Regions from separate parts of the Bradyrhizobium icense genome, predicted to be linked through region 3. Evidence: riboswitches for the same ligand, from Rfam matches in the RefSeq annotation. Region 3 holds a riboswitch; each other region holds the start of a gene.
What was found. Region 3 has a riboswitch for cobalamin ahead of LMTR13_RS36710 (TonB-dependent receptor). Riboswitches for the same ligand answer to the same signal wherever they lie in the genome.
Positions count from the first base shown of each region.

Region 1 (2,198 bases), 2.1 Mb from region 3:
ATGGCAGGTTCGAGCTGGTCGAGCACCGCTGGAAGGTTCGAACGCCAGACATTGCGGCCATCGACGACGCCGAGAGAGAGGACAATATCCCTTCGAGCGTCGGCGACAATCGCGCTCAATTGCTCCGGGGCGCGGACCAGGTCGATGTGAAGGCCCGCGACCGGCAACGTCAAAGCGGTTTCCAGGTTGTCGCCGATCGTTCCAAAATAGGTAGCGAGCATGATCTTGAGGTCGGGAACCTTCTTGGCCAGGTGGGCGTAGGTCCGGCGCAGCGCGTCGCGTGTGGCATCATCGAGGTCCAGGACCAGACATGGCTCGTCCAGCTGCACCCACTCGGCGCCCCTTAGGGTGAGTTCGCGGAGAACATCTATATAGACCGGCAGCAGCCTATCGAGGAGCAACAGCGGATCGAATGCAGGATCGGCGCTCTTGCCGAGCTTCAGAAAGGTGACCGGACCAACCAGCACCGGGCGCGTCTGACAACCCAGGCTTTTCGCTTCTTCATACTCCTCGATCGGCTTGCGAGAGGAAAGCGTGAAGGTCTGGTCCTTGTGATATTCCGGCACCATGTAGTGATAATTGGTGTCGAACCATTTGGTCATCTCCTGCGCTGCCGCGCCGTGCTCGGCGTGACCGCCATTCGCATCATGGTCATCGCGCTGTGCGCCCCGTGCCATCGCGAAGTAGGTCTTGAGCGAAACAGGGCCTGCGCTCCAACCGTAAATTTCCGGAATGGCACCGACCATCACGCTGGTATCGAGCACATGGTCATAAAGCGAGAAGTCATTTGAAGGAATAAGGGTTACGCCGAGCGATTTCTGCCGCGCCCAGTTGGCGGCGCGAAGCGCAGCCGCAGCCTCAAGAAGCTGCGTTTCGTCAGACTTTCCGGCCCAATAGCTCTCGAGCGCGAGTTTGAGTTCGCGGCGCGGACCGATGCGCGGCGTGCCGAGGGTAGCGACAGGAATCGAGAGAAGAGACATAGCTTCAACCCCATGTTGGGAGCAAAGGCCATGGCGGACGCGTGCAGAAAAAGCCGCCGAAGCGGCAACTGCTTGGCGCACCACCGGGACACCCCGCCCGTGGACGAATATGTTGTCGGGCCAGGTCTCCTGGCTCGCGGGTCGTCGCTGCTGTCCGGCCTTCCCAAAGCCGCGCGGCTTCAGTGACTTCTATTGGACAGCGGCTCGCCGCTTACAGTTGCGGGGGCAGCGCCGGCATCGCACCGGCTTCCCTCTTAGCTCCGGATCAATCCGGAGAACCTCGACATCTCCGATTACCTGCAAGAGGACCGTTCCGTCAACCTCTCGATAATTACCTGTGAGGTTCTCGGGAGCGATCGTCTGGACAACGGAGGCATCTAGCGCCTCGTCGTCGTGCGGCCCGATCCTCGCATAGAGTTCGGTGCGCGTCTGGATTCGATCGACAATCTTGTGGGTGCCGCGGTCGCGCGATCGCAGCTTACAGATCTTCCTGCGCCTTGTTCGCCACCCGCAGCGCAGGACACCGGCCAGATCACCATTGAATAATTACCTCGAATTCTGCCGCCGCAAAGCAACGGCGTCTTGCCGAAGGCCGTCATGTTGGCGAGCAGCGGCACGCCCGGCATCCGCTCGGCAAAGGCACGAACATTTCCGCGGTGTTGAGCGCGCCGGGAAAATCGGTAGGCGCCCGCCTCCAACTCTGCACGCGCTTATGTGCTGTATCGCGAGGCACACCCATATCTTGCCGAAACTACTGTCGCATCGCCGTACCCATGCGGTGACGTAGCCATTGCCCGATGGTGGCCAACTGCGCGCATATCTTCCCCTGCATCCGCTCCGCGACCACCTAGGCCAAAAACGCCCGTTCAGGCATGACTGCCGCATCACCTTCCAGGCCCTTGCTTGAAAGTTACCGGCAACCCCGATCTCGCGGCCTTCGAGCGGCATGTCATCCATTCCGTCGTCTGGGACTTGAACCGTCCACCGTCGCACTCCGAAACGACCATTCTGCCCGCGCCATATTCCGCGTAACGCTTCGTCAGTTGCAGGCCTTGGAGCAGACATCGGCAGTGCTTGCGGCTTGGCTGTCGGCCTGGGACCAGCTCGGTCCGGCGGACGCCGACGACCCATCGATGCGCTACATTGACATTCCTATCGGCCTGTAGCTGCTCAAGATTCTGAACTCGCAGTGTACGTTACGTACAGACCATAATAGAT
Region 1 is NZ_CP016428.1:5,846,406-5,848,603, forward strand. Features, by position in the region: gene metE (5-methyltetrahydropteroyltriglutamate--homocysteine S-methyltransferase) at 1-980, opposite strand, end outside; cobalamin riboswitch at 1,083-1,278, opposite strand.
Region 1: it holds a riboswitch for cobalamin, as region 3 does, so the genes downstream of both, metE (5-methyltetrahydropteroyltriglutamate--homocysteine S-methyltransferase) here and LMTR13_RS36710 (TonB-dependent receptor) in region 3, are expected to answer to the same signal.

Region 2 (2,198 bases), 2.1 Mb from region 3:
GATCGTCTTCTGCCGCCGCTTCGAGACCAAGGATGATACGCGCATCGACAGCGCCGTCGACGACCGGCAACATCGGCACGCGACGCGGCATTTCGGCGACGATCGCCGCCTTGGCCGCTTCAAGTCCTTCAACGCCGGCAAGGTCCGCCTTGGTGAGCAGCACGATATCCGCGCACGCGATCTGATCCTCGAACACTTCCGACAGCGGCGTCTCGTGATCGAGGTTTTCATCGGCCGCACGCTGCGCTTCCACCGCGACTGGGTCTGGCGCAAAGCGGCCGGCCGCCACAGCCTCGGCATCCGCAAGCGCAATCACGCCGTCGACCGTGATCCGCGAGCGGATCTCCGGCCAATCGAACGCCTTGAGCAGCGGCTTTGGCAAGGCCAATCCCGATGTCTCGATCAGGATATGGTCGGGCTTCACGCGCCGCGAGAGCAGCTGCTCCATGGCGGGAATGAAGTCGTTAGAGACCGTGCAGCAGATGCAGCCATTGGCGAGCTCGACGATATTCTCGGCCGGACAATTGACATCCGCGCAGGACTTCAGGATCTCTCCATCCACGCCTTCGCTGCCGAACTCGTTGACGAGCACCGCAAGCTTCTTGCCGTTGGCGTTGGCGATCAGGTGCTGGATCAGCGTCGTCTTGCCCGAACCGAGAAAGCCGGTGACGACCGTGACCGGAACCTTGGCGAGCGTGTTCATTCTGCGGCCTCCGGCAGGATGGTGATGGGTGGAATGCGGGCAAGCGATTGTTTGCGGAAGATCTCCGGCCGGCTGCGCCACGGCACGATGCCGTCGGGCGCCGCCGCATAGGCCGCAGCACCGGCGATCACGTCCGGCGCATTTGCGTCGGACAGGCGGCCGTAGACGTAAGACCACCGTCCAGGCGCGCTGAGCGCGACCGAGCAACCGTGGCTACAAGCGGACAGGCATTCGACCGGAACGACGTGGACGTTTTCCGGCACGCCGGCCTCGAAGATGGCGCTGTGCAGACGCGCGCCTGGCGTGATTTCGCCTTCGCTTAGGGGTTGGCCGGCACGGCAGGTGATACAGACATGAAGCGTGACGGTCATCGCCCTCCTCGACGTGTTGGCGGAGGCGATGAGGCGCACGAACCGAAGACACAACGGTTCGTTGCCGTCGCGGAGCACCCCGTCCGCCGGTCTCAAGTCTCTGCGCTGGCAGGTCTCCCGGCTTGCGGAGCAGGTTTTCCCTTCGATCTCCGCCTTCCCAACCCCTGACGGGTCAGTGGCTTCTAGAGATCTCTCCGGTCACGGTCGCGGGGGCGGCTGCGTTTCAGGTTCAAGCTTTGCGGCTAGAGCCCTATCGCATTCCCTCTTCGCCTGTCGTAGGACAGGAACCAACGCCACCCCACCATTTGCCCAAGCGTGCAACTTGTCAAGCCAAAGGAGCGTGCTGATGACTTCCGAACCTGATGCCGCTGAGGACGAAACCGTGACCTCCGAAGCCTCGCTGGACGCCCGCCATGCGGCCAAAATGGCGAAGAAAAAAGCAGCGCGCGACCGGATGATGGCCGTCAAGAGCGGCGAGAAGGGACTCATCATCGTGCATACCGGCGCGGGCAAGGGGAAATCCTCCTCGGCTTTCGGCATGATCATGCGGTGCGTCGCGCATGGCTTTCCCTGCGCCGTCGTGCAATTCATCAAAGGTGCGTGGGACACCGGCGAGCGTCGCCTGCTGACCGGACATTTTGGTGAATTGTGTCAATTCCATGCGATGGGTGAAGGGTTCACCTGGGAAACACAGGACCGCGCCCGGGATATCGCCGCGGCGCGCGCCGCATGGCAAAAGGCCAAGCAGCTGATCGCCGATGAAGCCTTGCGCATGGTCGTGCTCGACGAGATCAACATTGCTCTTCGCTACGACTATCTGGAGATCGCAGAAGTCGTCGAGTTCCTGAACAATTCAAAGCCGCCGATGACGCATGTCGTCCTCACGGGGCGCAATGCCAGGCAGGAATTGATCGATGCCGCCGACCTCGTCACGGAGATGACGCTCGTGAAGCATCCTTTCCGATCCGGCATCAAGGCGCAGCCCGGCGTTGAGTACTGACGAATCAACCGCGGAATCCGATTCGATGGCGCGCGCATTGATGATCCAGGGAGCAGGATCGGACGTAGGCAAGTCGCTCATCGTTGCCGCCCTTGCGCGCGCCGCGACCCGCCGCGGCTATCGG
Region 2 is NZ_CP016428.1:5,810,109-5,812,306, forward strand. Features, by position in the region: gene cobW (cobalamin biosynthesis protein CobW) at 1-703, opposite strand, end outside; gene LMTR13_RS27145 (DUF1636 family protein) at 700-1,074, opposite strand; cobalamin riboswitch at 1,165-1,381, opposite strand; gene cobO (cob(I)yrinic acid a,c-diamide adenosyltransferase) at 1,421-2,074, shown strand; gene LMTR13_RS27155 (cobyric acid synthase) at 2,100-2,198, shown strand, end outside.
Region 2: it holds a riboswitch for cobalamin, as region 3 does, so the genes downstream of both, LMTR13_RS27145 (DUF1636 family protein) here and LMTR13_RS36710 (TonB-dependent receptor) in region 3, are expected to answer to the same signal.

Region 3 (2,198 bases):
AAGATCGAATTCTTGACGCTCAGTCGCGGCGTGATCGACCAGGTCTGCAATGATGCGTCGTTATAGGTCGAGGAGAAGCTCGGAAGTGGCGAGGCAAACGGCACCGCGCCGAAGAAACCGCTTTGCGTATCCTTCTTCCGAACGCCGCCGTCGACGATCAGATCGACGCCGTTCATGATTGTCTTGGTAAAGCCGGTGGTTGCGCTGGCGCCCTGCTGGTTGCCGTAGTCGAACGGCGTATTGGTGCCCCTGCGATCGGTGACGAGTTGATTGAGTCCGATTGAGGGATCGACGGTACGTCCGCCCGGGAAACCGAGCTTCTGGTCGTCACCGGTCACCGTAAGGAAGGCCTTGAGGTCCGGTGTGGTATAATTGAGATTGCCGACCCCGTTGCGTTGATCGAGGGCGTTGTTGACCCGGTAACCGTCAGACTTGATGGCGTTGCCGTAGAAGGACGTCGACCAAGGTCCGTAGTTGGTCGCGGCCGAGATATTCGCAAGCCGTTGATTGAACGAGCCGACGCCGGCTTCGCTGCGGATCGTGACCGGCGGGCCGCCGACGCCGTTCTTCAGGACGATGTTGACGACGCCGCCGACCGCGTTGTCGCCGTAGAGCACCGCGCCGCTGTTGCCGCGGGTGATTTCGATGCGCTCGATCGAAGTGAGCGGAATGGTCGAGAGATCGACGCCGGCCATGTCGATATCGTTGAGCCTGCGGCCATTGATCAGGACGAGGCTGTTGGCGGTGGCGAACGCGCCGAACCCGCGCAGATCGACCGTCGTTTTCGCGCCGTTCACGCCGCCATAGAGCGATTGCAGTTGTACGCCGGGCGTCTGCGCGATGATCTCGGACAGCGTCTGGGCCGGCGAATTCGCGATCTCCTCTGCAGTGATCACGGTCGCCGAGGTGCCGACGATGCCGGAGAACTGCCGGCCGTTTCCGCCCGCACCCTGAGAAGCACTTTGCGCTGCGACGTTCGAGCGCGTCCCGGATGCGGGCCGCCTGCCGGTCGACGGCGCGGCTGCCGGCACGACGCGGCGCGAGGTTGATCCTTCATCGTAGGTCGGTTTTGCGCGAGTTCGGTTCGGGTCGGTAGGCGAAATGATCTCGATCGGCGGCAACTGTTCGGACGACGGCGCCTGCGCGTGCGCGCCGGAAATGCCGAGCGACACGATGGGAACGAGAAAACTGGAGGCGAGCCAAAAGCGGCGGCGCCGCGTGGCTGTATTGGTGGAAGACATGGTTCAGACCTCGGTATGACGTCAGTGGCACGTCACAGCGAACCAAGTCTCACCATGTGCTTAGAGCAGCTTAGGTGAAGCTAATGTCTGTACTCCCCGACCGACATCTTCGCGTGTGACCACGGCTGACGGCAGGTCTCCTGGCTCGCGGGTCGTTACCCCATCGTCGCCTTCCCAGGACCGAGATGCCCAGTGGCTTATGACGAAGGATTCGCCGCTTACAGTTGCGGGGGCAGCCGCGGAATTGGGGGATTTCCCCGCACCGCATTCCCTTTTGATCCCCAGAACGGGAACCGTCGGGAACTATGGTAGAAGTTTGACAAAGTCCGAGTCAATGCGCCCCGGGGCGTCCGGCGATCCTCACTGGACGAGTGCGCTATTTTTGCCGCATGAGCACTGCCTGAGGTCCCTTGCCCGCCGCCTGTACCGGGGCGGGTAAACCTGCTTTAGGACGATCGATGAGTGTTGAAGCCGTAGCCCTGACCAATGAGGGCGCCGCGCGCCGCCGGATCGGCGCGACCGCGGCGCTTGCCGCCCTCGTTGTGCTCCTGATGCTGATCTCGCTCGGCATAGGGCCGGTGCGGCTGTCGCCGCTTGCCGTGGCGGAAGCGCTGTTCGGCGGCGGCGGCGAGGTGGCGCAGGTGATCGTGCGGGAAATCCGCCTGCCGCGCACGCTTCTGGCGCTGGCGATCGGTGCCATCCTCGGGCTGTCGGGCGCGGCGCTGCAGGGTTTGCTGCGTAATCCGCTGGCCTCGCCCTCGCTGTTCGGCGCGCCGCAATCGGCCGCATTCGGCGCGGTGCTGGTGATCGCGCTCGGGCTGGCCGATGTGCGTTCCTATGCGCTGCCGGTCGCAGCGATCGTTGCGGCGTTCGGTTCGGTGTTCGTGCTGCTCTCGATCGCCGGGCGCAATGCGGGGTTGCTGATTCTCATCCTGTCGGGTCTCGCGATCTCGAGCT
Region 3 is NZ_CP016428.1:7,911,122-7,913,319, reverse strand. Features, by position in the region: gene LMTR13_RS36710 (TonB-dependent receptor) at 1-1,241, opposite strand, end outside; cobalamin riboswitch at 1,355-1,554, opposite strand; gene LMTR13_RS36705 (FecCD family ABC transporter permease) at 1,700-2,198, shown strand, end outside.

Region 4 (2,198 bases), 2.1 Mb from region 3:
GCTGTATGACGACCTTGCCTCGGGCGCGATCCTCGATTACGCCCGAGCCGGGGCCAATCTGGTAGCGGTTGGCAAGCGTGTGGGCCGGCCCTCAGCCAAACAGGAGCACGTCAACCGGCTGCTCATCGACTACGCTGCCGCAGGCGCCCGCGTTGTTCGTTTGAAATCGGGAGACGCCGGCATCTTCGGCCGGCTTGAAGAAGAGATCGAGGCGCTGCAAACTGCGGGCATCGACTACGAGATCATACCAGGCGTCACCTCGGCCTGCGTTGCGGCAGCGCGCGCCGGCATTCCACTCACCCGCCGGCACACCTCGCGCCGCGTCCAGTTCGTGACCGGCGCAGATGTCACCGGGCGTTTGCCCGCGGATCTTAATTGGGCGGCACTGGCCGATCCGGAATCGACGACCGTGGTCTATATGGGCAAGCGCACATTCCCGGCGCTCGCGGCAAAGCTGATCGAGCACGGCATGGCTCCCGACACGCCGGCGCTATTTGCGGAGTCTCTGGGCCGCGCTGAGGAGCGGATTGTCCGCACCACGATTGCAAAGCTTGCAGAGCAGCTCGCGCAAGCCAGCGCCGCAACGACGGCGGCGGTCATTCTTTTCGGCGCGTTGGCGGGAGAGACTCTGTGATGATGCCGTCGCCCGATCTTGCGTGCCCCTTGACGTCTCCTCGTCGGAAGGAGCACACAGAGCAGGCATGGTGCTCGAAGCGGCGCAAAGCGCCGGAGCATAATCGGGAACGGGGAAGGGCGGACCTGAATGCGGCGCCCAAAGCCGCGGCCGCCCCCGCGCCTGTAAGCGGTGATGGGCTCCGAACCGCCACTGGGCCGTCAAGCTTGGGAAGGCCGGGATCCGTTTCGAACCGCGAGCCAGGAGACCGGCCCTGTAGTTTTTTATCACCAGCGCCGTCGGGTGTGACGGCAGAAGGGACGTAAGTCATGCATATTGAACCAGGTATCGTTACGGGCGCCAAGCTCGTGCTGAGTTACGCGACCGGTGCCGTTGCCGCCGGCTGCGCTCTCAAGCTCACGGTCGAAACCGTGCGCGAGCAGGGGATTGTTTCATTCGCGGTGCGCACCGTCGCAACAACGGCTCTGGTCTTCTCGTTCTTCGAACTCCTGCCGCATTTCCGGATCGGGGTCTCGGAGGTGCATTTCATTCTCGGCTCGACGCTGTTTCTCCTGTTCGGTGCAGCGCCAGCCGCGTTCGGGCTGGCGCTTGGTCTTCTGCTGCAGGGGCTGTTCTTCGTACCGACCGACCTGCCGCAATATGGTATGAACGTGACCACGCTGCTGGTGCCTTTGTTTGCGATCCAGGCGCTGGCCGGGTGGATCATTCCTCGCAACACCGCCTATGTTGACCTGCAGTATCGCCAGGCGCTTGCGCTTTCGACCGCCTATCAATCCGGCATCGTGGCGTGGGTCGCCTTCTGGGCGCTGTATGGTGCGGGCTTTGCGGCCGAGAACCTCGCCTCCATCGCGTCTTTCGCCGCTTCCTACGCGCTCGTCGTAGTATTTGAGTCGCTGGCCGATCTGGCCGTGCTGGCACTGGCGAAATCACTGCGAGGTGTGACGGCCGATGGTCTTGTTACCTATCGCCTTCACAACGCAGCCTGAAGATGGCGTAAGGGCGGTCGCAAGCGCGGCCGCCCCCACTCATAACGTGATGCTGACACTCTCCCTGATAGGCATTGGCTGCGGCGATCCCGAGCAGCTCACGCTTGCTGCGATCCGCGCGATCAATGCGGCTGACCTGGTGCTGATTCCGCGCAAAGGTGCCGCGAAGTCCGATCTCGCCGACCTGCGCCGGCTCATTTGTGCGCAAGCCTTGACGAACAGCCACACGCGCGTTGCTGAGTTCGACCTGCCCGTTCGCGACACCGCGCAGGAGCACTACCGCAAGGGAGTGGAGGAATGGCACGACGCCGTCGCCCTGACCTGGTCCCGGGCAATTGCGGCGCATATCGGTCATGACGGGCGCGTTGCCCTGCTGATCTGGGGCGATCCTTCGCTATACGACTCGAGCCTGCGGATCGCACGAAGGCTTGATCCGTTGCCAACGATCGAGGTCGTGCCAGGCGTCACGTCGATCCAGGCACTTTGCGCCGTGCATTCACTGCCGCTGAACGACATCGGGGAGCTCTTTCTCGTCACCACCGGACGGCGGCTGCGCGAGGTCGGTTGGCCCTCCGGCA
Region 4 is NZ_CP016428.1:5,796,625-5,798,822, reverse strand. Features, by position in the region: gene cobA (uroporphyrinogen-III C-methyltransferase) at 1-634, shown strand, start outside; cobalamin riboswitch at 686-904, shown strand; gene LMTR13_RS27080 (energy-coupling factor ABC transporter permease) at 943-1,620, shown strand; gene cobF (precorrin-6A synthase (deacetylating)) at 1,670-2,198, shown strand, end outside.
Region 4: it holds a riboswitch for cobalamin, as region 3 does, so the genes downstream of both, LMTR13_RS27080 (energy-coupling factor ABC transporter permease) here and LMTR13_RS36710 (TonB-dependent receptor) in region 3, are expected to answer to the same signal.